DNA from 4 places in the Micromonospora sp. A3M-1-15 genome. Region 4 is predicted to be linked to each of the others. Evidence: riboswitches for the same ligand, from Rfam matches in the RefSeq annotation. Region 4 holds a riboswitch; each other region holds the start of a gene.

Region 1 (7,749 bases), on a different contig from region 4:
AAGAACAGCCACTGCATCCGCTTCTCGCAGCTCACCCACGTGCAGCTGCACCACGGCGACAGCGACAAGGCGCCCAGCGCCAACCCGGTCTCGGCCATCTTCGACAAGATCTTCGTGGCCGGTCCGGCGGCGATCGAGCGGTACGCCCGGGCCGGCGTGGACATCCCCGCCGAGAAGTTCGTCGTGGTCGGCCGCCCCCAGGTCGAGGCCATCGAGGTACGCCGGGAGCCTGCCACCGCCCCGGCGCACCCCACGGTGCTCTACACGCCCACCTGGACCGGGCACCACGCCGACGCCAACTACTGCTCGCTGCCGGTGGCCGAGACGGTGATCCGCCGGCTGCTCGACCGCGGGGCCACGGTGATCCTGCGGGCGCACCCCTACACGGCCCAGAACCCGGCCTCGGCGCGGCAGCTGGCCCGCCTCACCGAACTGCTCGCCGCGGACCGGGCGAAGACCGGCCGGGCGCACCTGTGGGGGGCGGCGGCCGGCCGCGACCTGACCCTCACCGAGTGCGTCAACCGCGCCGACGCGCTGGTCTCGGACGTCTCCGGGGTCATCTCCGACTGGCTCTACTCCGGCAAGCCGTACGCGGTCACCGACATGGGCGTCGACGGCGAGCACTTCGTCGAGCGGTTCCCCCTCACCGGCTCCGGCTACGTGCTGCGCCGGGACATGTCGAACGTGGACGAGGTGCTGACCGAGCTGCTGGACACCGACCCGAAGGCTGCGGACCGGTGGGCCACCCGCGTTCGCTACCTGGGTGACTTCCCGGCCGAGTCGTACGCCGAGGTGTTCCTCGACGCCGCCCGCCGGCAGCTCACGGCGGACTGGACCGCGCCCGCCCCGCGGGACGGCTCGCCGATCCCCTCCCCCGCCGCCTGAGCGGGCGGTCAGAGGTACGCGTCGAGGAGGGCGAGCACGGCGGCCGGGTCCTCGACGTGCGCGTTGTGGCCCAGCCCCGGCAGCGTGGCGACCGGGACGCCCAACTCCTTGAGCTGCGCGTCGGTCACCATCGGGTCCTGCTCGCCGCGAGCCAGCAGCACCGGGACGTCGGTCGCGGCGAGCAGCGCTGGCAGCCGGGGCTCCCCCACCGCGAACGCGGCCGGGTCCATGGCCAGCCGCCAGCGGCCGTCCTCGCGGCGCAGCCCCGCCTCCACCACCGGGTGGTCGGGGGCGAACAGCCCGGCCAGCCCGGAGACCCGCAGGTAGCGGCGGGCCGCCTCGTCCCGGGTGGCGAACCAGGTCACCGGCCGGGCGGCCAGCTCGTGGGCCTTCTCCAGGTCGACCGGGGACCACACGGCCTTGATGCCGAGCCCGACCACCGCGTCGACCGGCAGGCGCCGCGACCGCGCGGCCAGGGCCAGCGCGACCACCCCGCCGAGCGAGTGCCCGAGCAGCACGAGCCGGTCGTGGGGGCCGAGCCGCTCGGTCACCGGGCCGAGCCCCTCGACCACGCGCCGGGCCAGGGCCTCGAAGGAGTAGCCGGGCAGCGGCGGCGACCAGCCGTGCCCGGCCAGGTCGGGGGCGAGCCAGCGCCCCGCCCAGTGGCGCTCCAGCAGCGGCGCCCAGGGCAGCCACACCTCACCGGTGGCGCCCATGCCGTGCAGCAGGAGCAGATGGCGGGTACCCGTCTCGTCGCCCATAGGGCGCAGTGTGCCACCGGACGGACACCCGGCGCGAGAGCGGACACCGGCGCGGACGGCGTCGGGCACCGGCTCGGTGGAGCCGGTGCCCGACGGGAGGGGTGATCAGGCGGAGTAGCCGCGGGTGGCGGCCCAGTTCGCCAGGTCGATGGTGCTCATCCAGTACGCGGGCAGCGCCGCGTTCGCCGAGTCCGCGATCCGGACGGTGCGGCCGTCGTTCTTGTAGCCGACCACGGCGATGTAGTGGCCGCCCGGGAACGAGTGCCAGCCGCCGTCGGTGTCCGTGGCGTCGCCGGCGATGTTGACCACCACGCCCCGGCCGTCGGTGATCGCCTTGACCACGTCCGCCTGGAGCTGGTCGATCTTCTCCGGGCTCGCCGAGCCGCCGAACATGTGGGTCCGGTACGGGTTGCCCTTGACCATCTGGTTCAGGCCCCGGGTGGTGTCCTCGGCCGAGTTGGTGCCGTTCTCGCCGGCGTTCAGCGGGGCGATCATCGCGTCCTGGGTGGTCTCGACGCCGCTCGCGCTGAGCGCGTTGCGCACCGCGGCCGGGCCGCAGTTCCAGTAGGCGGTCTGCGCCTCGTAGGTGTAGTCGAGCACCTTGGTCGACGGGGGCTTCGGCTTGGCCTTCGGGGTGGTGTCCGGGTCGGCGGTGGCCTTGGCGGCCGGCTTCGCGGCCGACGGCGACGCGCTCGGCGAGACCGAGGGCGACGGGACGGCCACCCGGGCCTCGCCCCGGCTGGCGACCTCACCGAGCCGGGAGCCCAGCTCGGCGACCGCGGCGGTGTTCTCCTGCTGGACCGGGGCGTCGTCGCCGGCGGCGACGGCGGCGCCGGCGCCGCCGGCCAGCACGAGCGCCGCGGCCGAGCCGGCGATGATCTGGTACGGGCGTTCGGTCACGAGGCGGCGCAGCTGACGCTTCAGGTGGTGCTTCACTGTTTCCTCCACGGGGCGTGGCGGCACACGCCGGCCCGCCGCGCGGAGGAACTCACGCGCGCTGCGGGGCGGATGGCCGCGGAACGGGGAGCGCCCGGGGGGACCGGGCGGTCGGGGCGGTTGCCGGGTTCGGTCGCCGTCAGGCGAGCGCCGGCACCGCGATGCCGTGGAGGCGGGGGGACGAGCGAGGGGTGGGCACGAGGAATGGCACTCCTTCCGTGACCGCCGACCGGGTTAGCTGACGGATTCGGGCGGGAAGTACGCCCTACCGCAGGCCGTGGCCCGCGGATTCACCCCGGTGTTGCTGTGGGTCCCCGGTTCGTGAGAACACGATTAGGCGGGTCGGCGCGGCGTCGCCTCTTGCGATCGAAAACCGCTCCGGACGCGCCGACACTACCGGGGGGTACGCCGGCTGCCAAGCACTCCCACCTGCGTAAACCTCGTGCACCACTACAGATATCGGAACACTCGGTCACTCACTTCACTCAATGGGACGAGCAGTTACGGCGGCACCGCGCGGCAAAAAGCGGACATCCGGTGGCGACCGTCCCGGAATTGCGGGGGTCAATCGCCCGACCCGGCCCCGATGACCGTTTCCGCGGTCGGGGTGACCGGGCTCACCGAATTCGGGTAACGATTCGGCCGACCCCGCCGGTCAGCCGGCCCGGGCCGGGCGCCAGCGCGCGGCGGCCGGGACCGGAGCCGGCGCCGTCTCGTCCCGCCCCGGCACCGTGGCCGCGGCGTCGCCCGCGACGGCGGGGCGCAGCGCGTCGGCCGCCGCGTACGCCTCCGCGGCCAGGGTCCGGGCCGCCTCGGCGGCCAGCTCGGCGTCCCGCCAGGCCCGCCGCTCCCGCTCGGCGGCCGCCGCCCAGCCGGCCCGGCGGCCCTCGCGTACCGCCCGGGCCAGCACGATCTCCTGCTCGGCGGGGTGCCGGCGCGGGTCCCACCCGTTGCGGCGGGCCAGCACGTCGGCGAGCTGCCGGGCGCTCAGGTCGCCCCGCCAGTGCGCGGCCATCGCGGCGTGGTGCAGCCAGCGCTCCCGGGCCGCGTACTCGGCCGGTGTGCGCGGGGTGTGCGGTGCGGGCAGCGCGGCGGCTCCGGCGAAGCGGCGGGCGGCCGCCTCGGCCTCGTCGTACGCCCGCCAGGACCGGTCCGCCTCGTCCTGGGCGGCCAGCCACTGCTCCCGCCGCCTCCGGGCGGTCTGCGCGGCCCCGGCGGCGGCCACCGCCACCTCGTCGGCGTAGCGGCGCAGGTCGGCCCGGCGGGCGGCCTCCTCGGCGACCGGGTCGGGCACCGGATCGGGCCCGTCGTCCCGCTCCGGGCGGGCGATCAGCACGGCGAGCAGGCCCAGGGCCAGCAGGAGCAGGGCCGACCAGATCGCGGCGGCCTCGGGGACCTCGGTCAGGAAGCGGTAGAGAACGGTCTGCGGCATGGTCGGCACCTCACGGGAGAGAACGTGGCGGAGAGGTGTCCGCACGAGCCGTGGGAGCGGCGGTGTGCACCGGGAACGGGTGCCGGGCCGCCGACGGGCGGGTGCGGGGGTGAGGTTCGGTGCGTGCGGTGGGCGCGGGCCGGCGGCCCACGGGTGGGGTCAGCGGGCGGGCGGGGCCCGGGAGCCGACGGTCGCGGGAACCAGCCCGGCCAGCACGACAGGCCGGTCAGCCGGGCGGGTCGCGGCCCGGGGCACGGCCACCGGCTCGGGCCCACCGGCGGGCACGGCCTGCCGGTCGACGTCCGCCCCGCTTTCGAGATCCCGCCCGGCGACGACGGCGGCCCGGCCGGCTGTCCCCCGGAAGTCCGGGCCGGTGACGACGGCGGTCCGGCCGGCCCCGTCCCCGAGAAGCTGCGCGCCGGCGCCGGGCTGGAGGGTCAGGCCCTCGACCGGGGCCACCGCGGAGGACGCCACCGGTGCGGTCGCGGCGCCGCCGACCGGCAGCGCCGCCGCGCCGAACGAGCAGGCGGCGAGCACGGCCAGGCTGGCCAGTGTGCGGGCGATCCAGCGCGCCACCCACCACACGGGACAGGCGAGCGCGATCGGCAGCACGGGTACAAACTACCGCCGATGCCGCCACATCGCACCGCCGCCGGGCGTGTCGCGCCATCCGTCAACCGGACGACGTCCAAGGTGGACACCGGCCGGCGCGGGGCGGCGGGACACCCTTGCCGGATCCGGCCGCGGCGGGCGACGCCGGCGGGCCGCGCCCGGCTCAGCCCGGGTCGCGCCGCCCGGCGTACTCGATGGACCTGGCCGGGGTGACGGGTGCCGCGACCGGGCCGGCGGGGGCCGGCCGCGGGCCGGGCACGGACGGCGCCGGCACGGCGGTGGCCGCCGCCGGGCGGCCACGGCGGGGCGGCCCGAGACGGCGCACCAGGGGCATCTCCACCCAGTGGTGCAGAGCCGCGGCGAGCAGCAGGTTGAGCAGCAGGAGACCGAGCACCGCGAGCGGCCCCCACCACCCGCGCAGACCCGCGCCCCAGTCCCCGGTGAGCCGCAGCACGGTGGTCATGACCAGCACGTGCACCAGGTAGAAGGCGAACGAGACCTCGCCGAGCCAGACCATCGGGCGGGACCGCCACGGCGTGCGCCGGCCCCGGACGTCGGCCTCCGCGGCGGCGGTGATGACGAGCAGGTAGGCCACCGCGAGCAGCGCCGCCCAGAACTCGGCGCGGATCCACTGCCCGGCCACCACCCAGGTGGCCACGAACAGCAGGCTGGCAGCGGCCAGGTTCGGCCCCCGCCAGCGGCCCCGGCGCAGCAGTTCCGCGGCGGCCGCCCCCATCCAGAACTCGACGGAGCGGGTGACCGGGAAAATCTGGGTGAACCACCAGCGACTCTCCTCGGGCACCAGGAGCTGGGCGGGCCAGAGGGCCAGGATGAGCAGCGGCACGGCGACCACCACCGCCCACAGGACGCCGACGCGGGCCCGGCGCAGCCACGGCAGCACCAGCGGCAGGCACAGGTAGAAGGCCAACTCGCAGGAGAGCGACCAGCTCACGTTGTTGACGCTGTAGAAGTAGCCGTCGAGGGGGATCCACGCCTGCACCAGCAGGAGGTTCCCGATCGCGGCCCACGGGGCGACCGGGTCGGCGAACCAGAACGCGACGGCCAACGCCACCGCGAAGGTCACCAGGTGGTTCGGGTAGATCTTGGCAAGCCGGCGACGGAGGAAGGTGCGCCGCGGCTCGCCGTCCCGGTACGACCACACCAGCACGAATCCGCTGAGGACGAAGAAGAACTCCACCCCGGACAGGCCGAGGGCGAACGCCCGGTCCAGCACCGCCCGGACATCGGGCTCCGCGACGATCCGCATGGTGCCGACGTGGAAGGCGAACACCAGCAGGGCGGCCATCCAGCGCAGCCCGGTGAGCGACGGCAGCCGGGCGGCGCGGGTGGCCGGGGCGCTTGTCACCCGGGGCACCCTACCCGGTGGTAGTCGGGGCCGCCGACGGACGGCGCTAGCACCGTTCCTCGTACGCGTGTACGAGAGCAGGGTACGATCGGCGGCGTGTACCAGCCCTCGATGCTCGACCTCGCCGAGCAGGGCCCGTCCCTGGGCCCGCTCGCCGGCCGGCTGCGCCGGCACGAGCTGAGCCGGGGCGCCTGGGTCGACCACCTGCCCGGCTGGGTGGCGGGCTCCGACGCGGTGCTCGACACGCTGCTGCACGAGGTGCCGTGGCGGGCCGAGCGCCGCACCATGTACGACGCCGAGGTCGCCGTTCCCCGCCTGCTCTGCTGGTACGGCGCCGGCCGGACGCTGCCCCACCCGGTGCTCACCGCGGCGCGTGACACGCTCACCCGGCACTACGCCGACGAACTGGGCGAGCCCTTCGTCACGGCCGGCATGTGCCTCTACCGGGACGGCCGGGACAGCGTGGCCTGGCACGGCGACACCCAGGGCCGCTCCGCGCACACCGACACCATGGTGGCCATCGTCTCGTTCGGCTCGCCCCGGCCGCTGCTGCTGCGCCCCCGGGGCGGCGGCGGGACCAGCCTGCGCTTCCCGCTCGGGCACGGCGACCTGGTGGTGATGGGCGGGTCCTGCCAGCGCACCTGGGAGCACGCCGTCCCGAAGACCGCCCGGCCGGTCGGCCCCCGGGTCAGCGTCCAGTTCCGGCCCGCCGGGGTGGCCTGACGCCGAGGCGGCCCCGAGCCCCGGCCGGCGCCGTGCTAGAAACAACTCTCAGGGTCGATCACGCCCCCGTCACCTGACGACGCGAAGGGCGCAGCATGACCCAGTCCCCCACCTCCCGCTGGTCCCCGTGGCGCCTGCACGGCAACGGCCGCTCGGTCACCCCCGGCGATGTCGTCCACCCCGACGAGCGGCTCTCCTGGCCGCGGACGGTCGGCGTCGGCGTGCAGCACGTCGTCGCCATGTTCGGCGCCACCTTCACGGTGCCGCTGATCACCGGCTTCCCGCCGGCCACGACGCTCTTCTTCTCCGGGCTGGGCACGCTGCTGTTCCTGCTGATCACCGGCAACCGGCTGCCGTCGTACCTGGGATCGTCGTTCGCCTTCATCGCCCCGGTGCTGGCCGCGAAGACCGACGGCGGCATCGGTGCGGCGCTCGGCGGCATCGTGGTGGCCGGCGCGGCGCTGGCGCTGGTCGGCGTGGTGGTGCAACTGGCCGGGGCGCGCTGGATCGACGCCCTCATGCCGCCGGTGGTGACCGGCGCCATCGTGGCCCTGATCGGGCTCAACCTGGCCCCGGTGGCCTGGGACGGCGGCGGCAGCGGCACCGGGTTCAAGTCGCAGCCGCTCATCGCGGTGATCACGCTGGTCGCGATCCTGGCCACCACGGTGCTCTTCCGCGGCTTCCTGGCCCGGCTGTCGATCCTGCTCGGCGTGGTGATCGGCTGGGTGCTGGCCGCGCTGCTCGGCAAGCTCGACCCGACGGCGGTCACCACGCTGAAGGAGGCCGCCTGGGTGGGCCTGCCGCAGTTCCACGCGCCGAGCTTCGGCCTGCGCGCCGTGGTGCTGGTCATCCCGGTGATCCTGGTGCTGATCGCGGAGAACGCCGGGCACGTGAAGGCGGTCGCCGCGATGACCGGGCGGAACCTGGACCGGGACATGGGCCGGGCGTTCCTCGGCGACGGCGTCGCCACCGTGCTGGCCGGCGCGGGCGGCGGCTCCGGCACCACCACGTACGCGGAGAACATCGGCGTGATG
Region 2 (7,749 bases), on a different contig from region 4:
CGTCGTCGGCGAAGCCGGAGGAGTTGCGGCGGGCCGAACGGGCGGCGTCCCGCACACTGTCGCCGGCGGAGCCGGCGGCGGCGAGCAGGTGCTGCCACGCCTGGTCGGCGACCCGCTCGGGCTTGCTGCGGCGGTCCAGCAGGGTGGATCCGAACATGGTGTTACCTCCTCGGGGTGCCGAAGTCCGGTGGCCGGTTCGGACTCCGGGTGTCATCCGGCGCGTGACGGTTCGCTCCCCGTGCCCAGTGCCCCGACCCGACCCGGCGCAAACCACCCCGGCGGGGCGCGTCGGCGCGCCAGGGGACAGTCCACCCGGACGCGCCGGGGGGTCGGGTGCCACCGGGACGTGCGGCGGCCCGCTACCCTGGGTCGGCGGATCGGCCGGGCCCGCCCCGGTCGATCGACCGGTGGGACCGGCGCCGCGGGGATGATCGGAGCCCGAAGGTCCGGATCAGGGTGCCCAGGTGTGCCCAGTCCGCGAATTGCTCATCCCGAGGGGTGGCGACCGAGGCCGTCGGAGGAATACTCTCGGTCGCGGCCCGCGTACTGATGAGGCGCCCGTACGGGCGAGTGGAGGTGCTCGCGTGAGCCTGTCGATCGTGAAGTCGGTGCTGGCCGGTGGTGTGGTCCAGATCGCCCCGCGGGGCGAGATCGACGTCGACACCGCGTACGAGGTGCGGGAAGCGATCGCCGAGGTGCTCGCCAAGGGCCGCCCCTCCCGGATCGAGCTCAACATGCGGCTCGTCACCTTCATCGACTCGGTCGGCATCAGCGCCATGGTCGCCGGTTTCCAGACCTGCGAGGTGAGCGGCGTCAAGCTGGTGGTCACCGAGCCGAGCCGGTTCGTGCACCGGCAGCTGTGGGTGACCGGCCTGCTCGGCCTCTTCGGCGCGCCCGAGCCCTGGTTCGCCGACAGCACCCGTGAGGTGCTCCCCGGCGCCTGATCGGCGCCCACCCCTCGCTGGTCGACGGGACTTCCGACCCGTTGCCAGCCCGGCTCCGGTACGGGACGATCGTGCGGATCCACGACGGCGAGGGGGTACCGCTTGCTCAGCAGCGACAGCTTCAGCTACACCGTGCAGGCCCGTTGCACCCGGGCGGAAGCGGTGGCCCTGCTCGGCGACCTGAGTCGGCAGGGCGAGCTGCATCCGCTGATCGTGCGGGTCCGCCAACTGCCGCCCCGCCCGGGCGCGCTGGCCAGCTACGCGATCACCGACCGGCTGGAGCTCGGCCCGCTGCACTTCCCGGTCACCTATCAGGCCGACGTGCTGATCGCCAACGAGGACGAGGTGGTCACCGTGGCCCGGCAGCAGCCGGCCACCACGGTGCGCAACCACACCCGGCTGCGTGACGAGCCCGACGGGGTGGTGCGGATCGACGTGGAGATCACCCTCTCCGCCCCCGCGCCGCTGTTCGGGTACGCCTTCCGGCAGGCCCGGGCGGCCCACCTCGGCCTGGCGAGCCGGCTCGGCGCCACCCTGGAGGGGCGGGCGGCCTGACTCAGCCGCGCCGCCCGACCGGCGCCGGTCGCCGGGCCGCCGGTCGGGCCGGCCGCAGCCGCCCCCACGGCTTGTACGTGGACAGCACCGTGACGACGAGCAGCAGCGTGCTGGAGACGGTCGGCGCGACCACGAGGTCGACGCGCAGGTGGGTGGTGGCCGCCCCGGCCAGCTCGCCGAGGTGCCGGACGCGCGGGGTGAGCAGGAGCAGCACCAGCGTGAGCACCACGGTCGTGACCGCGAACTTCACCAGCACCCAGCGCCAGCGCAGCAACCCCCACGGGGTGAGCAGCGCGCTGGCCAGCCCGACCAGCCAGACCACCACGCTCAGCGGGGCGAACAGCCAGGTGACCAGCAGCGCGGCCGCCGGGTAGACCACCTCGGGGTCGGCCCCGCGCAGCCCGGCCACGCCGAGGGTGAGCAGCACCAGGTCGGCGCCGAGCCAGCCCACCGAGGTGACGACGTGCAGGGTGAGCAGGGCCTTGCGCCCGGCGGGGGAGAGTCGACTCATGCCCCCGATGCTCGGCCGTCGTGGGCGCCGCGTCGTGGGCCGTGCGGCGACACCCGGCGTACGTCGTGGGGCGTAGGCCGGGTGCCGCCGGGGCGGGTCAGTACACCGACAGGTGCACGTGGTTGGTGTGGTCGCTGGACGGGTCGCCGTTGCCGCCGCTGTACGCCTTCCAGCCGCTGCTGGGCAGCCAGATCTGCTTGTACCAGATCACGTAGAGCACGGCGAGGGGGTCGGCGTTGCGGATGAAGTAGGCGGCCAGGTTGTTGCCGTACGTCTTGTCGCCGCCGGTGGCCACGCCGCCGAAGCCGTCCGTCTGCGCGGCGAAGTCGCAGGCCCGCCCCTTCGGGTGCTCGCCCGAGCCGCTGGGCCGGTAGCAGGACACGTACCGGGTGAAGCCGGCCGCCTTGGCCTGCTGGAGGGCGTGCAGCGTACGCGGGGTGATGCAGCCGTCGGCCGGCGTCGGGTCGTTGACGCTGCACGACTCGGGCGGCCAGGAGCCGTCGGCGTTGCGCGGGGCCGGCTTGGCGTTCGCCGAGGAGGTGCCCTGCACGCTGCCGCCGCCGCTGCTGGACGCGCGGTCGTTGGCCACCTCCAGGGCACGTTCGGCCTGCTGCTTGCGCTTGGCCATCACGGCGACCTGCTTGCGCTGCTCCTGGATCTCGCCGGTGAGCGCGGCCTGCGTGCGGGTGGCCTCGTCCCGGGTCTCGATGAGGTCGCGCAGCGCCCGGTCCTCGTGCGCGGCCACCTGCTCCAGCGCCGCCGCGCGGTCCATGAAGCCCTCCGGGCTGCTGCTGCCGAGCAGCGCCGCGGCCGTGCCCATGCGCCCGGCCCGGTACGCCACCCCGGCGATTTCGCCGACCTTGGCGTCGCGCACGGTCAACTCGGCGTTGACCGTCTTGAGCTGGGCGGTGAGCTGTTGCTGCCGGGTCACCGAGCGGTTCAACGCGGCCCGCGCCTCGAGCCAGCCCTTGCTGGCCGCGTCGAGCTGGGCGCGCAGCGCGGGCGTGCCGCCCTCGTCGTCGCCGGGTGCGGCGGCGAGCAGGCCGGTCGCCGGAGCCGCCGGGGCGGGGGAGGCCGGCGCGGCCACGACGCCGAGGGTGAGCGTCGCGATGAGCAGGGCCGCCAACCGGGCGGCCGTCCGTCGTACAGGTGCCACTGGGGGCATTCACGTGTCCTTCCGTCAACCGCCGACCGGGTTAGCTGACGGGTTCGGGACGGAAGATCCCTACCGCTGACGCGGATGCACCCCACGAACGTGGTTCCCCGGCTCGCCCCTGCGGGCGATTAGGCGACGGCCGCCGCAGGCGCCGGTGGGCGCCGCCCGGCGGGGGCCGCGGTCGAGCCTACCGGCGCTGCTCCGGGCCGGCTCCGCAGGTGGGAGCCGGTGGCCCGGTCAAAACCGGCACAAGTGCACAATAGCCACTTGAATTTAAGATTGCCCTAATTACCACTCGACCGCACCGCAGGCCCCGGGAGACGCTCCGGGTTCGATCTGCAACGTGGCGTGATCGATCGAGAAGTCCTCGTGCAGGGCGGTGCGGGCCGCGGCCAGCACGTCGCCCACCTCGGCGCCGGGGACCATGGTGAGGTGCGCCGAGGCCACCTCCATGCCCGAGGTGAGCGTCCAGACGTGCAGGTCGTGCACCTCGGCGACGCCCGGCACGGCGGCCAGCCGGTCGTGCACGGCGGTCACCTGGAGGTGCTCCGGGGCGGCCTGCACCAGGATGCGGACGGCGGCCCGGCCGAGCCGCCAGGTGCGCGGCAGGATGAACAGCCCGATCGCCACGGCGACCAGCGGGTCGGCCCACCACCAGTCGGTGAGCGCGATGACCACGGCGGCGCCGATCACCCCGAGTGAGCCGAGCAGGTCGCCCAGCACCTCCAGGTACGCCCCGCGCAGGTTGATGCTCTCCTCGGCGCCGGCACGCAGCAGCGCGAACGCGGCGACGTTGGCGAGCAGGCCGAGCACCGCCACGGCGAGCATCGGCCCGGCGAGCACCTCCGGCGGCTCGCCGAACCGGCGTACCGCCTCGATCAGGACGTAGACCGCCACGGCGCCGAGCAGCACCGCGTTGGCCAGCGCGGCCAGCACCTCGAGCCGGTAGAGCCCGAAGGTGCGCTGCGGGTCGGTGTCGGCCCGCCGGGTGGCGCTGATCGCGGCGAGGGCCATGCCGATGCCGAGGACGTCGGTGAACATGTGCCCGGCGTCGGAGAGCAGGGCCAGCGAGCCGGTGGCGAACGCGGCCACCGCCTCGACCGCCATCAGGGCGGTGAGCAGCCCGAACGCGGCCCAGAGTCGACCACGGTGGCGGTGCGCGGCGTTGGCCACCGCGCCGCTGTGGTCATGACCTGCGCCCACGCCCACACCCTCCGTCCGTCGCCCCGGCCGAGCTCAATCTATGCTCACATCGCTATATGTGCAAGTGAACGTGGGGGGCGGGAAGCCGCCGTCAGCCGACCGGGTCGAGCGTGGTGAGGCGCTGGGTGGCCCGGGAGAGCGCCACGTAGAGGGTGCGCACGCCCGACCCCGGATCGGCCCGGATCTCGCTCGGTGCGACAAGCACCACCCCGTCGTACTCCATGCCCTTGGCCTGGAGGCTGGTCACCACCTGGAGCCGGCCGCCGAGGTCGCCCAGCCAACCGGCCACCTCGTCCCGACGCGGCACCGGCGTGATCACGCCCACCGTGCCCTCGACCTCGGCCAGCAGCGCGCGGGCCGCCGCCGCGGTGGCGGCGGCCATCTCGGCGGCGGGCACGGTCCGTTCCACCGGCGCCACGCCGGTGGAACGAACGGCGGTGGGCAGCGCGAGGTCCGGGTGGACGCGGCGGATCTCCGCGGCCGCCACCGCGAAGATCTCCGCCGAGTTGCGGTAGTTGGTGGTCAGCTCGTAGCGGTACCGGCGGCGCCGGCCCAGCGCCTGGTCCCGGGCCCGCGCCAGCTCCTGCGGGTCGCCGGTCCAGGCGGTCTGCGCCGGGTCGCCCACCACCGTCCAGGAGGCCAGCCGGCCGCGCCGGCCGATCATCCGCCACTGCATCGGCGAGACGTCCTGCGACTCGTCGACCACCACGTGGGCGTAGTCGCGGTAGTCCTCCGGGCGCTCCCGGGCGGCGGCCCGGGCGGCCCGCTGCCGGTCGGCGGCCGTGCTCAGCTCGCGGACGCCGCCGGCCAGCTGGTACGGGTCCCGCTTCGGCCTCGCCCGTTGCACCGGCTTGCCGAGCAGCGCGTCCAGCTCGTCCAGCAGCGCCACGTCGGCGATGGTGAGCCCCTCGGCGTCCAGGCTCCGGTACGCCTGCGTCAGCAGCCGGATCTCGGCCCCGGACAGGATGCCGCCGGCGTACCGGCGCAGCCGCTCGGGGCGGGCCAGCCAGTCCAGCACGTGCCGCGGGTGCAGCCGGGGCCACCAGGCCTTGAGGAACTCGCGGAACTCCGGCCGCTCGATGATCTCGTCCTCGAACGCGGGCTGCTCGGGCAGCCGGCCGATCCGCAGCGCGCGGGCCTGCGCCCAGAGCACGCCGAGGACCGCGTCGAAGGCCGCTCGGCGCACCTCGTTGCGGCGCCCGCCCCGGGACAGCGTCCGGTCCCGGACCGCGTCCAGCTCGGCCCGCTCCAGCCGGAGCAGCTCGCCCCGGTAGAGCAGGCGCAGCTCGGTGGGGGAGTCGGGCACCGCGTCCCGCACCGCGCGCTCCAGCACCCGGCGCATCCGCAGCGACCCCTTCACGGCGGCCACCTCGGGCGGGTCGGTCCGGGTCGCCGACAGGCCGGGGAAGAGCGAGCCGAGCGAGTGCAGGGTGGCGGTCTCCTCGCCGAGCGACGGGAGCACCGAGGCGATGTACTGGACGAACACGCTCGACGGGCCGACCACCAGGATGCCGCCCCCGGCGTACCGGGCGCGGTCGGAGTAGAGCAGGTACGCGGCCCGGTGCAGGGCCACCGCCGTCTTGCCGGTGCCCGGGCCGCCGGAGACGATCGTGACGCCGTTGCCGGGGGAGCGGATCGCCTCGTCCTGCTCCCGCTGGATGGTGCTCACGATGTCCCGCATGCCGTGCCCGGTGGCCCGGGAGAGGGTGGCCAGCAGCGCGCCGTCGCCCACCACCGCCATGTCCGGCGGCGCCGACTCCGGGTCCAGCAGGTCGTCCTCGATCCGGGTGACCCGCTCCGCCGACGACTGGATCGTGCGCCGCCGCACCACGCCGCGCGGCTCGGCCGGGGTGGCCTGGTAGAACGCGGCGGCGGCCGGCGCCCGCCAGTCCACCACCAGGGTCTCCGCGTTCTCCCCGCGCACCCCGAGCCGGCCCACGTGCAGCACCTGCCCGGTGCGCAGGTCCAGCCGGCCGAAGACCAGCCCCTCGTGCTCGGCGTCCAGCACGTGGCGGCGCTGCGCCGCGTGGAACACCATGGCGTCCCGCTCGACCAACGCCCCGAAGTTGCCGACCCGGGCCAGCCGGTAGCCCTCCCGCTCGGCGTCGGCGGCCGACCGACGCAGTTCGGCCAGCCGGGCGTACACCCGGTCGAGATGCCGTTGTTCGACGGCCATCTCCCGTTCCAGGGTGGTCTGGTCGCTCAACGCGGGGGCTCCTGTGGTCAGACGGCGGGCTGAATGAGGGTACGGGCCGCCGACCCGGCCGCTGTCGGGGCCATGCCGTTGCCCGTTGCCCGCCGGTGCGGGTTGCCCGTTATCCGGACGTTCCCACCCGTTGCCCGGACGTTCCCGCGTCCGTGCCCGAGAGCACCTGGTGCACCACCGCGGCGACGGCCGCGTTCACGTCGTCGGGGCGTTCCATCATGAGCATGTGGCCGGCGCCGGGGCAGACGGTCAGCTCGGTGGTGGGCAGCGCCGCGGCGATCGACTCGGCGCACGGCGGCGGGGTCAGGCGGTCCCGGTCGCCGACCAGCGCGGCGGCCGGCAGCCGGCCCAGCGCCGCGAGGGTGTCCAGCCGGTGCTGGGCCCCGATCGAGGCGCGGAAACCGCCGATCGAGCGCAGCGAGGCGTGCGCCACCGCCGAGGTGACCAGCCGGATGTCGGCCGGGTCGCAGCGGTCGCCGAAGAGCATCCAGCGGATGCTCGGGCGCAGCGCGCGCAGCAGCGCGCGCGGCGGGCGCCAGGCGCCGCAGCGGGCCAGCACCCCCGCTCCGGTGGTCTCGGCGAGCCGGATCAGCCGGGCGATCCGGGGCGAGAGCCCGTAGGCGGTGTGGGTGTGCCCCTCGGCCGTGGTGGAGACGAAGACCAGGCCGGCGGTGCGGCCGGCGAAGTGCTCGGGGTGGCGGTGGGCGTACTCCATCACGGTCATCCCGCCCATCGAGTGCCCCACCAGCACGATCCGCCCGGACGGGACGACCTGCTCGACCACGGCCGCCAGGTCGTCGCCGAGCTGGGCCAGGGTGGCGGTGCGCAGCGCCATGCAGCTCGACCGGCCGTGCCCGCGGGCGTCGTAGGTCACCACCCGGACCCGCTCGCCGAAGCGGTCGCGCAGGTCGGCGAGCTGGCGGTGCCAGCTGCGCCCGTCCAGCGTCCAGCCGTGCAGCAGGATCGCGGTGACCTCGGCGTCCACCGGGCCGGTCGCCGCCACGTGCAGGCGTACGCCGTCGGGTAGCCGCACCTCCAGGTGCTCCGGCATGAGTCCACCTCCCCCGGGCCGACCGGTGTCTGTCGCACCGGAGTGACCCGGCGGTAACACCGGCGTACCCGTCATGACAACACGGCAACCGGGGTGGTGAGAAGATTCCCAACCCGGCTTCGC
Region 3 (7,749 bases), on a different contig from region 4:
TCAAGGGCGGCTCAACGTATGAAATGCGTATCACGTAAATCTTGACGTACCTTGGACTGCGTGTGACGGTTGGTGCCGAGGCCGCCTCCGTCGCCGGCCGGCTGACCAGGTCGTTTTCGCGCGAGGACGAGGTGAGGATGGATGCCGCCGACCACTCCCGAACAGGCGCTCGCCGAGCTCCAGGCCGGTAACCGGCGGTTCGTCACCGGTGCCCCGCGCCATCCGAATCAGGACGCCGGACACCGGGCGGCGGTCGCCGACGGGCAGCACCCGTTCGCCGTGATCGTCGGCTGTTCCGACTCCCGGCTCGCCGCCGAGATCATCTTCGACCGCGGCCTCGGTGACCTCTTCGTGGTCCGCACCGCCGGGCACACCGCCGGCCCCGAGGTGCTCGGCAGCGTCGAGTACGCGGTGACCGTGCTGGGCACCCCGCTCGTGGTGGTGCTCGGCCACGACTCGTGCGGCGCGGTCCAGGCCGCCCGCGAGGCGGTCCGCACCGGCACCTCGCCGTCCGGGCACCTCGGCGCGGTGGTGGACGCCGTCGCGCCCAGCCTGCTCCGGGCCGGCCGGGACGGCGTCGAGGACCTGGACGCCATCGTCGACATCCACATCGCGCAGACCGTCGAGGCCCTGGTGGCCCGGTCCGCCGTGCTCGCCGAGCGGGTGGCCGCCGGTGAGTGCACGATCGTCGGCATGTCCTACCGGCTGAGCGCCGGCGAGGCGCGCACCGTCGCCCAGATTCCGGCCACCGCGCCGGTCACGCCGGTGCCGGCCCCGGCCGCGCCCGCCGACCCGGCGCTCGCCGGCTGACCGACCCGCCGAACGTCGAGGGGCCGGCCCGCATCGCGGACCGGCCCCTCTCGGCGTATGGCGTCAGAGCAGCGACATGTGCACGTGGTCGGTGTGGTTGGAGGGCCCGCTGTAGGACTTCCAGCCGGTGGCCGGGAACCAGATCTGCCGGTTCCAGATCACGTAGTAGATGCCCAGCCGGTCGGCGTTGCGGATGAGGAAGGCGGCGACGTTGTTGCCGTACATCCGCTGGTCCTTGGTCCGCCACGGGGAGAAGCCGCTGTTCTGCAGCGACCAGTCGCAGGCCCGGCCCTTGGGATGCTCCCACGGCCCGCCGGGGCGGTAGCAGCCCACGAAGCGGTTGAAGCCGGCCCGCTTCACCTCCTTGTACGCGTGCAGTGTGCGCGAGGTGATGCAGCCCGAGGTGGTCGGGTCGTTCTCGCTGCACGACTCCGGCTTCCAGTCGCCGTCGGCGGTCCGGCCGGGGCCGATGCGGGCGACCGGAGAGGTGGCCGAGACCAGGCCGCCGGTGAAGCCGATCCCACCGACCAGCTGCAGCGCCTTCTCCGTCTCGGCCTTCTCGCGGGCCATCGCGTTCTTCTGCTTCTCCTGCTCGCGCACCTCGACGTCCAGCGCGATCTTGGCCTGCTCGGCGCGGTTCTTCGCGGCGTTGATGGCGGCGAGCTTCTGCGCGTTCATCAGGTTCAGCTCGTCGAGGGCGGCCGCCCGCCGGACGAACGAGTCGGGCGTGTTGCTGTCCAGCAGCATGGCCATGGCGCCCATCCGGCCGGTCCGGTAGGACTGCGCGGCCATCTGGGCCACCTGCGGGCTCAGCGCGTCGAATTCGTTCTGCGCCGCCTTCACCTCGAGGGCGAGCTGGAGCTGGCGCTTGCGCGACTTGTCCAGCTTCGCCTTGGCCTGGAGGTAGGCCCGGTTGGCGGTGTCGATGGCCTCGGTGATGAGGGGGTCGTCGTCGTCCTCGGAGTGCCCCGAGGGGGTGGGGGTGGTCGGCGCGGCCGTCGCCGGGGCCGGCCCCACCAGCACGGTGAGCGCGGCCACGACGGCCACCACGGGGGTCAGCCAGCGCCGCAGGGGTGCCGTCACAGTGTTCCCTTCCGTCGGCCGCCGACCGGGTTAGCTGACGGGTTCGGGACGGAAGTGGCCCCTACCGCTCGCGCGGATTCACCCCATGTACCTGGTTCCCCGGCTCGCCCGCGGGCGATTGGGCGGCGGCACCGCTGGCGCCGGTGCGCGCCTTCGGCGGTGACCGGCAGCGAGGTTACCCGAGAGTCCTCCCGGTGTTCTACGTCCGGAAGCCGACCAATAGCGAGATTTCGTCCTCGCCCAGCGTGACCAGGATCGCGTTTGGAATCCGTCATCACGCTGCGGAGTGTCACCATGCGGCCTCCGTGTTCCTGTCGCCGCCGGGCCACCCGCCGGTTCGCGGCCCGGGCGCCCCGCCGAGCGCCTCCAGCGCCTCGTCCCGCCCGGCCGGCGGCCGGGGCGCGGGAGGATCCGCCGGGCCCGCGGCGGTCCCGCGCCGCCCGGCGGTGGTCACCAGCGCGGCCAGCCCGGTGGTCAGCGGTACGGCGGCGATCAGGCCGAGCGTGGCCACCGCGCTGCGGACGATCTCCTGGGCCAGGAACTCGCTGGTGAGGATCTGGCTCACCGGCCGGGAATCGGCGACGAGCAGGAGCAGCAGTGGCAGCGAGGCGCCCGCGTACGCCAGCACGATCGTGTTGACCGTGGAGGCGATGTGCGCCCGGCCGACCCGGGTGGCCGCCCGGTAGAGGTGCCGGCGGGACAGCGCGGGGTTGGCGTGGGCCAACTCGGTGACCGTGGCCGCCTGGGTGACCGTGACGTCGTCCAGCACGCCCAGCGAGCCGATGACGATGCCGGCGAGCAGCAGGCCGTGCAGGTCCACGTCGCGCTGGAGCATCGACAGGGTGGTCGCGTCCTCGCTGCCGAAGCCGGTGAGGTGGGTGGCGGCCGTGGCCAGGGTGCCGAGCACCCCGGTCAGCACCAGGCTGCCGAGCGTGCCGAGCACGGCCACCGAGGTCTGCGCGGTGATCCCGTGGGTCAGGTAGAGCACCACGAACATGATCAGCGCGGCCCCCACGATCGCCACGAGCAGCGGCGGCTGGCCGGCGCCGATCCCGGGCAGCACGAAGCCGAGCAGGACGGCGAAACTCGCCGCGAGCCCGCCCAGCGCGGCCAGCCCGCGCCACCGGCCGAACGCCACGATCGCCACGGCGAAGAGCACCGCCAGCCAGACCAGCGGCGCGCCGCGCTGGTGCTCGGCGATGTTGTAGCTCTTCACCGCCGGGTCGGCCGGGTCGGTCAGCTCGACCAGGATCACCTCGTCGCCGACCTCGACCCGGGGCGCGCCGGGGCCGGAGGGCACCGGCGTCTCGACCTGCCGGCCGGCGTCCGGGCCCTGCTCGGCGGCGACGGTCACCGTGCCGCACGGCCCGGCGGAACCGCCCGGGCTCCCCTCCGGCGCCTCCGGGGTCGGCGGGCAGGGCTCGGTCACCACCCGGGTCACCGTGCCGTGGTAGCGGGGCAGCGCCGGGGCGTCCGCCGGTTCCCGGTCCTGCCGGGGCCAGAGCACCAGCGCGGCGACCACGGTGATCAGGAAGAGCGGCACCACCGTGGCGACCAGGATCCGCCGTACCCCCGGTGGGGCCGACGGAGCGGGACGGGTGTGGTCGGCGCCCATGGCGTCTCTCCCAACGATTCGCAACGGGATTCGTGTCTCCGGGGCCGGTCGGTCCGCCGGACCGGCTGGTGCGCCGCGGGACGGACGCGGGCCGGGTCGTCGCCCCGGAATGGTAGCCAGGCGGGTCGGGGACGCCCCGGGACACGGTGCTGCGGCGGTTCCGCCGGGGCGTGCCGGATGGGCCGGTTACCGTGGTGACATGGTGGGCTCGGCGGCGACCGGACGGTGGGTCCGGCTCCTGCTGCTGCTCTGCACGCTGGTCGGGCTGACCGCGATGCACACCCTGGGCCACGGAGCCCACTCCCCGTCGGGACACCCGGCGGGCCATCCGGCCGGGCACACCGCAGCGGTCGCCATGGTCGCGGACTGCGTGGGCGACGGCTGCCCGGCGCGGGCGCTGCCGCCGGCCGATCCGGGTGGGGATCCGTCCGGGTGGAGCGTCTGCCTGGCCGTCCTCGGCGCGTTCGCCGTCGCGCTGCTGGTCGTCGTGCTGCTGCGGACCGGCTCACGGGCCGCCGTCGCGGCGGCCCGCGGCGCGCTCCGGCATCCCACCGGCCCGCGCGCCCCGCCACCCCGGCTCTACGGGCTGCGCCTGGCGACGACGTCGGTGCTGCGCAGATAGGACGCCCGACGCGAGGGGACCGGACCACCGGCGCCCCGCGTCCGTCGTCCGCTGCGTACGTTCCGACACTGCGAAAGGCACACTCGTGTTCACTCGTACCATCGCGCGCCGGGCCGCTCTGGCCGGCGCGAGCGTCACCGTCGCTCTGGCCGTGGCCGCCTGTGGCGACGATCCGACGGCCGGCCACGGCATGCCGGGCGCGGCCGGCAGCGCCACGCCCGCCGCGGGGGCCTCGGCCTCGTTCGACGCCGCCGACGTGATGTTCGCCCAGATGATGATCCCGCACCACCAGCAGGCCGTGGAGATGTCCGAGCTGGCGGAGACCCGGGCGGCCGACCCGGAGGTGAGGAAGCTGGCCGGGCAGATCAAGGCGGCCCAGGGGCCGGAGATCGCCACCATGCGCGGCTGGCTCGCCGCGTGGGGCCGGCCGGCGCCCTCGATGAGCGCCGGGCACGGGATGCCGGGGATGGACCACGGCATGCCCGGGATGATGTCCGAGGCCGACCTGGCGACGCTGAGGGCGGCGTCGGGCACCGACTTCGACCGGCGGTTCCTCACCATGATGATCGCCCACCACGAGGGCGCCATCACCATGGCGAAGGAGGAGATCGCCCGCGGCGCCCACCCGGACGCCACGGCGCTGGCCCGGCAGATCGTCACCACCCAGCAGGGCGAGATCGACGCCATGAGGAAGATGCTCGACCGGCTCTGAGCCACGTGTCGGGTGCCTCGCCGGCGGCGGGGCACCCGGCCCGGTCAGCCGCGCTTCATGAGGCGGCCGACGGCGGCCATCATCTCGGTGGCCATCTCGTCGGCGCGGCCCTCGGCGGCGCCTTCGTGCATGCAGTGCCGGGCGTGCCCGTCCAGCAGGCCGAGGCCCACCTTGTCGAGCGCGGCCTGGATGGCGGAGATCTGGGTCAGCACGTCGATGCAGTAGCGGTCGTCCTCGACCATCTTCTCGATGCCGCGGACCTGGCCCTCGATGCGGCGGAGCCGCGCGAGCAGTTGGTCCTTGCTGGCGGTGTAGCCCCGGGTCGGGGTCGTCGGTGCGGTCATGACGTCAAGGATAGCGTACCCCTCGGGGGTATGGTACGGTCCTGTTCGTGGCCGATACCCCCACGGGGTAACGGTACAGAAAGTGGCAGCCGTCTCTCTTCCGCTTACCCCCAGGGGGTATATGATCGGAGGCGGCAGGAAGGGGAGATGCGCGATGGTCACCACCACGTACCAGGTGCAGGGCATGACCTGCGGGCACTGCGTCAACTCGGTCAGCACCGAGGTGAGCGCGCTGCCGGGCGTCACCGACGTCCAGGTCGACCTGGCCTCCGGCCGGGTCACCGTCACCAGTGAGAGCCCGTTGGACACGGACACCGTCCGCGCCGCCGTCGACGAGGCCGGTTACGACCTCGTCGGGGCGTGACGGGTCCGAAAGACCCGAAGAAACCGAGGTACCACGATGAACACGGCGACGAAACTGAGCGGCTTCGCCCTCGGCCTCGCGGCGGTGTTCGGCACGGCGTACGGGGTCGGCCACGCGGCCGGCCCCGTCACCCCGGCCGCCGAGACCCGCCACGACGCCACCGACGCCGGCCACGGCTCCGCCGGAGCCGACCACGGTGACGGCGGCCACACGGCCACCGCCACCGCCCACCTGCCCGGCGGGCTGCTCGTCTCCGAGCGCGGCTACACCCTCCAGCCGGTGACCGCCCCGGCGGGCGAGTTCGCCTTCCGCATCACCGGCCCGGACGGCCGGCCCGTCACCCGCTACGACGTCGCGCACGACAAGCGCATGCACCTGATCGTCGCCCGCCGAGACCTCTCCGGCTTCCGGCACGTCCACCCGGAGCTGGCCGCCGACGGCACCTGGCGGGTCGCCTCACCGCTCGCCGGTCCCGGCGTCTGGCGGGCGTTCGCCGACTTCACCCCGACCGGCGGAGGGCCGCTCACACTCGGGGTCGACGTCACCGTCCCCGGCGCGCTGGACACCCGGCCGCTGCCGGCCCCGGCGACCAGCACCACGGTCGACGGCTACACGGTCACCCTCACCGGCACCCCGGAGCCCGGCCGGACCAGCCGACTCACCCTGACCGTCAGCCGGGACGGCCGGCCGGTCACCGACCTCCAGCCCTACCTGGGGGCGTACGGGCACCTGGTGGCGCTGCGCCAGGGCGACCTCGCGTACCTGCACGTGCACCCGGAGGGCGCGCCCGGCGACGGGCGGACCCCGGCCGGGCCGGCGGTGACCTTCGCCGCCGAGGTGCCGTCGGCCGGCACGTACCGTCTCTACCTGGACTTCCGGCACGGCGACGCGGTGCACACCGCGGAGTTCACCGTGGTGGCCGGTGACCAGGCCGCTCCGGCGCCCGCCGCGCCGGCCCCCACGACCGCACCGACCCCGGACGCCGACCACGGCACCCCGGGTCACGGGCACAGTTGACAGGAGGTGCCGCGATGACATCGACCGCGAAGTCCCTGCCGGTCGCGCCGAACATGATCGAACTCGCGATCGGTGGCATGACCTGCGCCTCCTGCGCCGCCCGGATCGAGAAGAAGCTCAACCGGATGGACGGCGTCGAGGCCACGGTCAACTACGCCACCGAAAAGGCCAGCGTCCGGTACGCCGACGAGGTCACCCCGGACGACCTGATCGCCACCGTCGAGAAGACCGGCTACACGGCCGTCGTCCCGCCGCCGCCCACCCAGGTGGGGGCCGGGGCGACCGCGGAGCCGGTGGACGAGCTGCACGGGCTGCGTACCCGCCTGTGGGTGTCGGTGGCGCTGACCGTGCCGGTGATCCTCCTGGCCATGGTGCCGGCCTGGCAGTTCGACTACTGGCAGTGGCTGTCGCTGACCCTGGCCGCCCCGGTGGTCGTCTACGGCGGGCTGCCGTTCCACCGGGCCGCCTGGATCAACCTGCGGCACGGCGCGGCGACCATGGACACCCTGGTCTCGCTCGGCACCCTGGCCGCGTTCGGCTGGTCGCTCTGGGCCCTCTTCCTCGGCGACGCCGGGATGCCCGGGATGACCCACCCGTTCCGGCTGGACATCACCCGCACCGACGGGGCCGGCAACATCTACCTGGAGGCCGCGGCCGGGGTGACCGTGTTCATCCTCGCCGGCCGCTACTTCGAGGCCCGGTCCAAGCGGACCGCCGGCGCCGCCCTGCGCGCCCTGCTGGAGCTGGGCGCCAAGGACGTCGCGGTGCTGCGCGACGGGCAGGAGACCCGGATCCCGGTGGACCAGCTCGTGGTCGGGGACCGGTTCGTGGTCCGGCCGGGCGAGAAGGTCGCCACCGACGGCGTGGTCGACGAGGGCACCTCGGCGGTCGACGCCAGCATGCTCACCGGCGAGTCCGTGCCGGTCGAGGTGGGGCCGGGTGACACCGTCGTCGGCGCCACCGTGAACGCCGGCGGCCGGCTGGTCGTCCGGGCCACCCGGGTCGGCGGGGACACCCAGCTCGCCCAGATGGCGAAGCTGGTGGAGCAGGCGCAGACCGGCAAGGCGGCCGTGCAGCGGCTCGCCGACCGGATCTCCGGGGTCTTCGTGCCGATCGTGATCGCCCTGGCCGCCGGCACGCTGGGCTGGTGGCTCGGCACCGGCTCCGGGACGACCGCCGCGT
Region 4 (7,749 bases):
CAGGTCGACGTCGACGGAGGTCAGGCCGCCGACGGCGCCGTGCGGCGTGAAGGTGAGCGCCGTCGACGCCTGCGTGCGCCAGTTGTTCACCTGGGACTTGGTGAGAGCGAAGTCCGAGGCGCTGACCACGTCGTTGCGGCTCACCTGGATCGGGGCCGGCCCCTCCGGCGAGGTGTCGGTCCGGGTGTTGCCCCAGCTGTCGGTCAGGTCGAGCCGGGCGACCCGCCATGTGCCGGAGGGAGAGCCGGCCGGCACGCCGATCGAGACGGGACAGGTCACCCAGGTCGGGTCCCAGGCCGTCTCGCCATTGCACGACCACTGCGAACCGCTCTGGGTGAGCTGGAACGTGGAGCTCAGCCGCACGCCGTTCGGGCCGGCGAGCGTGAGCTTGCCCTTCCTGAAGGCAGACTCGTCGACGATCTGCGCCCGGTAGCGCAACGTCACCCCGGAACCGTCGTCGTAGAAGGCGCGCGGCTGGTCGAAGTCGAAGTAGAGCTGCTCGGCGACCGGCCCTTCGGCGTCGACGAGCTGGGTCACGGCCAGCGCGGCCGGGCCCGGGTCCCGGACCGTGCGGGCATGGGCGACATCGTCGGCGATGGTCACCTTCGTGACCCGCCAGACCGTCTCGGCCGCCGACGAGTAGCGCGGCACAGTGAACTCGTAGACGTACGTGGACCTCTGCGCCGTCCCGGAGCCCCCGATCTGCGCCCGCCCCCACTGCAGGTCGTAGCTGACGGTGCGGGGCTGGCCGACCTCCACATCGCCGGCAAACTGGCGCAGCTCGACGGCGCCGTTGATCCGCTGGGCATTGGTGGCCCGGTCGGTGATCGTCCACGTGAGATTGACGCTGGCATAGTCCTGCGTGACGTCAACCTCGGCGCGGTCAAAGGCGATCGACTCGATCTCGAGAACCGGACCGGCGGCCGACGCCGCCACGGCCGGAGTCGTGATCGACAGGACAACCGCGGCAGCGGCCACGCTTGTGACAAGCGCGCGAAGGCGCCAAGATTTCATCTACTCTCCCCGTGCAGCAAGATCATCGATGGATGGTGCGCTGAGGATAAGGTACGGCTGCGACCCGAAACTCGTGAGGCCGCTTCGCGTACCAGCCGAATGGTCCCCGTGGCGGACATAGGGGGCAATCTCTGGAAGCGAGTCGCTGCGATGCCTCGTGGCAGGGCGAGCACGGTGGCCCATGGGCCAATGGCACGCGGCATGATCGTGACCGGAAACACCGAAGGCCCCGACCGGGACTGTCGTCCTGGCCAGGGCCTTCACGCTGGAGCGGGTGACGGGAATCGAACCCGCACTGTCAGCTTGGGAAGCTGATGTTCTGCCATTGAACTACACCCGCAGGCGGCACCACTGTACCTGAGGCCACCACCTCCCTGCACCCAGGTACCCCCGCAGCGTGATCACGCGTCGCAACCGGACCGAAACGATCTTGTCACGGCGGAGCGCCGATCAGCAGCGGAAAGTTTCCGCACGGCAACATATGGCCGTTCTCAAATCCTTCGATCGGATGTAACGTCTCCCACACGTTTCCGACCCGGCGTGACATACCCCCTGTCATGCCGTTCGAAAGAGGTGGGCCCATGGGACTGCGTCCCAACCTGCTGACCCGGCGTACCGCCGGCGTCGCGTCGACGACCCTCGCGCTGCTGCTCAGCACCGCCGCCGTGGGCGTCGTCCCCGCTGCTTCGGCCTTCTCGGCCGCCCCCGACGCGTCCTGCGTCGGACCCGCTGACGTCCACTCCGACGCGCGGATCAAGAAGGGCGGCACGGCCAAGCTGGACCCGAACGAGCTGACCGCCAAGCAGGTCCGTGAGCGCGACGCCGACCTGGCGGCGGCGCTGCGTGAGCGGGCGAACTTCCGCGCCGGCGCCGGGGCCACCACGCTGGCCACGGTCACCATCCCCGTCGTCGTCCACGTCATCCAGCGGGACAGCACCCGGGCCGGGGGCAACATCCCGGACTCGATGGTGACCCAGCAGATCGACGTGCTGAACAAGGCGTACGCCGGTGCCACCGGTGGCGCCCCGACCGCCTTCAGCTTCCAGCTCACCAAGGTGCACCACGTCACCAACGCCGCCTGGTACCCGATCGTGCAGGGTTCCTCGGCCGAGCGCTCGATGAAGACCTCGCTGCGCGAGGGCGGCAAGAACACGCTCAACCTCTACCTGGGCGAGCTGAGCGACGACCTGCTCGGCTGGGCCACCTTCCCGCAGCGCAAGCTGAACAGCATGGACGGCGTGGTCGCGCTGAGCGAGTCGCTGCCGGGCGGCACGGCGACCAACTACAACCAGGGCGACACCGGCACCCACGAGGTCGGCCACTGGCTGAACCTCTACCACACCTTCCAGGGTGGCTGCTCGGGCTCGGGCGACAGCGTCTCCGACACCCCGGCCGAGGCCTCGCCGGCCTTCGAGTGCCCGACCGGCCGCGACACCTGCACCACCGCCGGCCTGGACCCGATCACCAACTTCATGGACTACACCTACGACTCGTGCATGTACCAGTTCACCCCTGGTCAGGCGAGCCGCATGCTCACCGCGTGGAACGCCTACCGCGCGGCCTGACCGCCCCGCACCACACGCCGGTGCCGGTCCCGTCCTCGGACGGGGTCGGCACCGGCTTTTCCGTGGGGGTTCAGGCCGCCGGGCGGCGGGTGTCGAAGCCGTGCCGGCCGCGCCGCCCCTCCGAGGCGAGCGGGTCGCGCCGGGCCGGGGCGCCGGCCCCCGGGTCGAGCCAGACCCGCACCTCCGGCCGGCCGCCGCCGGGGTGCGTCACCTGGTCGCGCCGGGTCAGCATCGCCACGTCGACGGTGAACTCGAACAGCCGCCAGTCGCCCTGCGAGGCGGCCCGGCCGATCCGGGCCACCCGGGCCACGGTCGCCGGATCGGTCACGGGGCGGGCCCGGCCAGCCACGTAGGCCTCGTCGTCGCTCTCCTCCGGCGGGAAGGAGTGCAGCGCGAAGCGGCCGTCGCGTTCGAGGTCGCGGCGCTTGGGGGAGTCGATGACGAAGCACCAGAGACCGTCGTCGGTGATGACCGGGGAGACCGGGTGCACCCGCGGGCCGCCGTCGGCACGGACCGTGGCGAGGTAGCCGAAACCCGGCCCGTACTGCTGCAACAGGAGGCGGATCTCGTCGGCGAGTCGGGGCTCGTCGGCGGCGAATTCGGACCAGGAAGCCATGCGGACATTCTATCGAACAGGTGTACGAAGATGTAGTCCGACACGCAGGTCACCCGTACCGGTCGCTATGGTGTTCCGATGCTGCTCTCCGACCGCGACCTGGTCTCCGAGATCAAGGCGGGCACGCTCGCGCTGGAGCCCTTCGAGCCCACGCTGGTGCAACCGTCCAGCATCGACGTACGCCTGGACCGGCTGTTCCGGGTCTTCAACAACCATCTCTACACGCACATCGACCCGTCCGTGCAGCAGGACGATCTCACCTCGATGGTGGAGGTGCCGGAAGGCCAGCCGTTCGTGCTGCACCCGGGCGAGTTCGTGCTCGCCTCCACGCTGGAGGTCATCTCGCTGGGCGACCAGCTCGCCGGGCGCCTGGAGGGCAAGTCCAGCCTGGGCCGGCTGGGCCTGCTCACCCACTCCACGGCCGGCTTCATCGACCCGGGCTTCTCCGGCCACGTCACGCTGGAGCTGTCCAACGTGGCGAACCTGCCGATCACGCTCTGGCCGGGCATGAAGATCGGCCAGCTCTGCATCTTCCGGCTCTCCTCGCCGGCCGAGCACCCGTACGGCTCGGCGGTCTACGGGTCGCGCTACCAGGGGCAGCGCGGGCCGACCCCGAGCCGGTCCTGGCAGAACTGGCGCACCTGGCCGACCCGCTGACCGACCGGCACTCGGGAACGGCGCAGGGGCCCCCGCGGCACGGGAGCCCCCGCGGACCGGTCAGCCCGGGCGGCCATAGCTGTTGATCTGGCCGTCGTCGACGCGCTTCATCGTGATCGGCTTGCCGGACTGGGAGGCGTGCACCACCCAGCCGTCACCGACGTACATGGCGACGTGGTGCAGGTCGCTGTAGTAGAAGACGAGGTCGCCGGCGCGCAGCTCGCTCCGGCTCACCCGCCTGGTCACGTCGTGCTGCTGCCGGGCGTTGTGCGGCAGCGAGACGCCGGCCTTGGCCCAGGCCGCCATGGTGAGGCCGGAGCAGTCGAAGTGGTCGGGGCCGGCGGCGCCCCAGACGTAGATCTTGCCGATCTGGGCGCAGGCGAACTTGACCGCCACGCCGGCCGGGCCACCGGGGTAGCCGGCGGGACACGGCGCCGGACGCAGCGGACCGCCACCGCCGCTGCCGTAGACCTTGAGCCGGAGCTTCTGCAGCTTGACGATCTCGGCGTCGATCTGCTTCTTCTTCGCCGCGAGCTGCGCCTCGGTGCGCGCCAGCTCGCTGATCATCTCGTCCAGCGGCTGCTTCTTGGCGGCCAGCTGGTCGCGCAGCTCGGCGACGGTACGCACCTGCGCCTGCTGGCGGTTCGCGAAGCGGTCGAGCAGTGCGAGGCCGTCCACCAGCTCGCTCGGCGACCGGCTGCCCAGCAGCGCGTTGACGGTGGAGAGGTTGTTGTCGCCCTTGTACGCGTCGGCGGCGAGGCCGCCAACCTGGCCGAGGGCGGCGTCCACCCGGGCCTGGAGCGGGGCGATCTGCTTGGCGAGCGCGGCGGCCTGCTTGCGCTTGGCGGCGAGCTGCTCGCGGGTGGCGTTGACCTGTTCGATGATCGGTTCGAGCTTGTTCCAGTCCTGGTCGATCTGGCGCTCGATCTCGGTGACCGACGGTTCGGCGTGGGCCGCCGTGGCGCCGCCGGTCAGGACGACGGCGGTGCCGGCCAGGGCGGCGAGGACGGTGGTGAAGCGGGACCAGCGGGAACGCGGCACAGCCGTCGACCGGTCGACCGACCGGCTCGACGGTGGCCGCGGGGCATGGTGTGCCACCGGGCTTCCGTACTCCTTCTTCGTGCCCGCCTACCGAGTTAGCTGACGGGTTCGGGCGGGAAGGGAGCCGCCCTACCGCAGTGGCTGCGGATTCACCCCAGGTACCTGGGTCCCCGGCTCGCCCGGAGGCGACTCGGCGGTGTCGAACCGTCACCACCCGGGTTGGACGGTGAAACTGGCGGCCGACGATTGACCAGAGTAGAGATGGCCGTTACCGATCCGCAACCCAAGACGCCGTGACACTCCGTGCCCGAAGGTTTTTTTCACGGCAGATTACCTCTCGGAAAGGTATTGACCCGGAGGTTGCGCGGGGCGAGGGTGAGGACGCAGTGACCCCCATCCCTGTCTGGAGGTTCGATGCACCTCTCACCCCCGCCGTCGGGCAGACGGATGCTGCTGGCAGCCGCCGTCGCGGCGGCCACCGCGCTCGTGGCCACCGGACCGGTGGCCGCGGAACCGAGCACCGCCCAAACCACCACCGACCGCCAGGAGCAGTACGCCGCCGCCGCGGCGGAGTACGGCGTGCCGCAGAGCGTCCTGCTCGGCGTCTCGTACCTGGAGTCGCGCTGGGACACCCACCCGGGCCAGCCGAGCACCAGCGGCGGCTACGGCCCGATGCACCTCACCGACGCCCAGCACGTCCTCTCGACCCCGGCCAGCGGCCACGTCGACGAGGACGAGGACCCGCGGGGCGACGACTCGCGCCCGCTCACCCTCGACCCGGCCACCGCGTCGGCGCCGGCGGAGGACGTGCTGCCGCAGGCGTCCCTGCAGACGCTCGACGCCGCCGCGGCGCTCACCGGCCTCGCCGAGGAGACGCTGCGCACCGACGCGGCCGCGAACATCCGGGGCGGGGCGGCGCTGCTCGCCTCGTACCAGAAGGAACTGGGCGCGCCGGTCGGGGCCGGCACCGACCCGGCGGCCTGGTACGGCGCGGTGGCCCGCTACTCCGGCGCGGACACCGAGGACGCGGCGGCGGCCTTCGCCGACGAGGTCTACGACCAGCTCGGCCTCGGCGCGGCCCGGACCACCGACGACGGCCAGCGGGTGACGCTGGCCGCCACCACGGTGACGCCGGACCAGTCCGGGCTGCACAAGCTGGGGCTGCGCCGGGCCGAGCGGCCGGACGGCCTGGAGTGCCCGGTGCGGCTCGCCTGCGAGTGGATCCCGGCCCCCTACGAGCAGCTCAGCGCCGACCCGGGCGACTACGGCAACCACGACCTCGGGAACCGGCCGGCCCAGCAGAAGATCGAGTACATCGTCATCCACGACACCGAGGGCTACTTCCGCCCGAGCGTCGACCTGGTGAAGCGGGCCGACTACCTGGGCTGGCACTACACGCTGCGCTCGGTGGACGGCTACGTGGCCCAGCACATCAAGGCCAAGGACGTCGGCTGGCACGCCGGCAACTGGTACGTCAACGCCAAGTCCATCGGCCTCGAACACGAGGGCTTCGCCGGGCACGGCACCTGGTACACCGAGGCGATGTACCGGGCGTCGGCCAAGCTGGTCCGGCACCTGGCCCTGCGCTTCCAGATCCCGCTGGACCGGCAGCACATCATCGGCCACGACAACGTGCCCGGCACCACCGCCGGCACCGTGGCCGGCATGCACTGGGACCCGGGCCCGTACTGGGACTGGTCGCACTACTTCGACCTCATGAAGGCGCCGTTCCACTCCACCGGCACGCCGCACACCGGCCTGGTCACCATCGACCCGGACTTCGCCACCAACCAGCCCGCCTTCACCGGTTGCAACCAGCAGCCGCCGGGCGTGCCGAAGCCCACGCCGCCGGCCGCGCCCTGCCCCCTGCGGGGCTCGTCCGCAGTGATCCTGCGGACCGCCCCGAGCGCGACCGCCCCGCTGGTCAACGACCTCGGTCTGCGGCCGAACGGCACGCCGGACACCATGTACATCTCCGACCACGGCGCCCGCGCCTCGGCCGGCCAGACGTACGCCCTGGCGGACGTGCAGGGTGACTGGACGGCGATCTGGTACCTCGGCCAGAAGGCCTGGTTCTTCAACCCGGCCTCGGCGCCCACCGCCAAGTGGTCGGCGGGCTTCGTGGTGACGCCCAAGCCGGGCAAGACCACCATCCCGGTGTACGGGCGGGCCTACCCGGAGAAGGAGGCCTACCCGGCCACCATCCCGTACCAGACCATCTCGCCGCTCCAGTACACCTTCGCGGCCGGCCAGCGGTACGCGCTCGGCGGCGTCCTGCCGGGCGAGTACTACCGGGCCGTCTCGTTCGACGGCTCCGCCCCGGGTGACCGGACCGTGGTCCGCGGCGAGAACCGGTACGTGCAGATCCAGTTCGGCCACCGGATCATGTTCGCGAACCGCGACGACGTGCTGATCCTGCCGTCGGCGATCGGCTCGCCGAGCTGACGATCGGCGAAACGAAGGCCCCCGGTCCGCGTGGACCGGGGGCCTTCGTGCTGAGCGGGGTGGGTCAGTACGGCCTGCGGTAGCCGGCGACCGGCATGTAGGCCACCTTCGAGACCTGGACCGGTTTGCCGGTCCGGGGCGCGTGCACCATCAACCCGTTGCCGAGATAGAGCCCGACATGGTGCAGGTCGCTGTAGAAGAAGACCAGGTCGCCCGGTCGGGCGTCACTCGACGCGATCTTCCGACCCTCGTTCCACTGTGCGCCGGTGAAGTGGGTCAGCGAGATGCCCGCCGCCTTGTAGGCGTACTGGGTGAGGCCGGAGCAGTCGAACGAGTTCGGGCCGGTGGCGCCCCAGACGTACGGGTCACCGACCTGGAGGCAGGCGGTCTTGATCGCGGTGCGCGCCGCGC

What was found. Region 4 has a riboswitch for cyclic di-AMP ahead of NLX85_RS28665 (NlpC/P60 family protein). Riboswitches for the same ligand answer to the same signal wherever they lie in the genome.
Region 1: linked by a shared signal. The riboswitch ahead of NLX85_RS01730 (C39 family peptidase) and the one ahead of NLX85_RS28665 (NlpC/P60 family protein) in region 4 are both predicted to bind cyclic di-AMP.
Region 2: linked by a shared signal. The riboswitch ahead of NLX85_RS21500 (hypothetical protein) and the one ahead of NLX85_RS28665 (NlpC/P60 family protein) in region 4 are both predicted to bind cyclic di-AMP.
Region 3: linked by a shared signal. The riboswitch ahead of NLX85_RS08930 (hypothetical protein) and the one ahead of NLX85_RS28665 (NlpC/P60 family protein) in region 4 are both predicted to bind cyclic di-AMP.

What each region holds. Positions count from the first base shown of each region.
Region 1 is NZ_JANAVK010000001.1:374,775-382,523, forward strand. Features, by position in the region: gene NLX85_RS01720 (CDP-glycerol glycerophosphotransferase family protein) at 1-885, shown strand, start outside; gene NLX85_RS01725 (alpha/beta fold hydrolase) at 894-1,646, opposite strand; gene NLX85_RS01730 (C39 family peptidase) at 1,752-2,582, opposite strand; cyclic di-AMP (ydaO/yuaA leader) riboswitch at 2,791-2,932, opposite strand; gene NLX85_RS01735 (hypothetical protein) at 3,238-4,014, opposite strand; gene NLX85_RS01740 (hypothetical protein) at 4,174-4,626, opposite strand; gene NLX85_RS01745 (acyltransferase) at 4,790-5,992, opposite strand; gene NLX85_RS01750 (alpha-ketoglutarate-dependent dioxygenase AlkB) at 6,080-6,715, shown strand; gene NLX85_RS01755 (uracil-xanthine permease family protein) at 6,811-7,749, shown strand, end outside.
Region 2 is NZ_JANAVK010000004.1:222,053-229,801, forward strand. Features, by position in the region: gene NLX85_RS21480 (hypothetical protein) at 1-157, opposite strand, end outside; gene NLX85_RS21485 (STAS domain-containing protein) at 585-944, shown strand; gene NLX85_RS21490 (SRPBCC family protein) at 1,047-1,499, shown strand; gene NLX85_RS21495 (hypothetical protein) at 1,501-2,010, opposite strand; gene NLX85_RS21500 (hypothetical protein) at 2,108-3,175, opposite strand; cyclic di-AMP (ydaO/yuaA leader) riboswitch at 3,180-3,311, opposite strand; gene NLX85_RS21505 (cation diffusion facilitator family transporter) at 3,455-4,369, opposite strand; gene NLX85_RS21510 (AAA family ATPase) at 4,461-6,575, opposite strand; gene NLX85_RS21515 (alpha/beta fold hydrolase) at 6,685-7,626, opposite strand.
Region 3 is NZ_JANAVK010000001.1:1,898,135-1,905,883, reverse strand. Features, by position in the region: gene NLX85_RS08935 (carbonic anhydrase) at 142-810, shown strand; gene NLX85_RS08930 (hypothetical protein) at 874-1,893, opposite strand; cyclic di-AMP (ydaO/yuaA leader) riboswitch at 1,897-2,028, opposite strand; gene NLX85_RS08925 (YibE/F family protein) at 2,183-3,508, opposite strand; gene NLX85_RS08920 (DUF6153 family protein) at 3,708-4,130, shown strand; gene NLX85_RS08915 (DUF305 domain-containing protein) at 4,216-4,842, shown strand; gene NLX85_RS08910 (metal-sensitive transcriptional regulator) at 4,887-5,186, opposite strand; gene NLX85_RS08905 (heavy-metal-associated domain-containing protein) at 5,341-5,550, shown strand; gene NLX85_RS08900 (DUF748 domain-containing protein) at 5,587-6,567, shown strand; gene NLX85_RS08895 (cation-translocating P-type ATPase) at 6,582-7,749, shown strand, end outside.
Region 4 is NZ_JANAVK010000007.1:20,898-28,646, reverse strand. Features, by position in the region: gene NLX85_RS28690 (hypothetical protein) at 1-936, opposite strand, end outside; tRNA gene NLX85_RS28685 (tRNA-Gly) at 1,281-1,354, opposite strand; gene NLX85_RS28680 (zinc metalloprotease) at 1,596-2,579, shown strand; gene NLX85_RS28675 (pyridoxamine 5'-phosphate oxidase family protein) at 2,650-3,195, opposite strand; gene dcd (dCTP deaminase) at 3,274-3,852, shown strand; gene NLX85_RS28665 (NlpC/P60 family protein) at 3,913-4,893, opposite strand; cyclic di-AMP (ydaO/yuaA leader) riboswitch at 4,962-5,099, opposite strand; gene NLX85_RS28660 (N-acetylmuramoyl-L-alanine amidase) at 5,308-7,338, shown strand; gene NLX85_RS28655 (C40 family peptidase) at 7,403-7,749, opposite strand, start outside.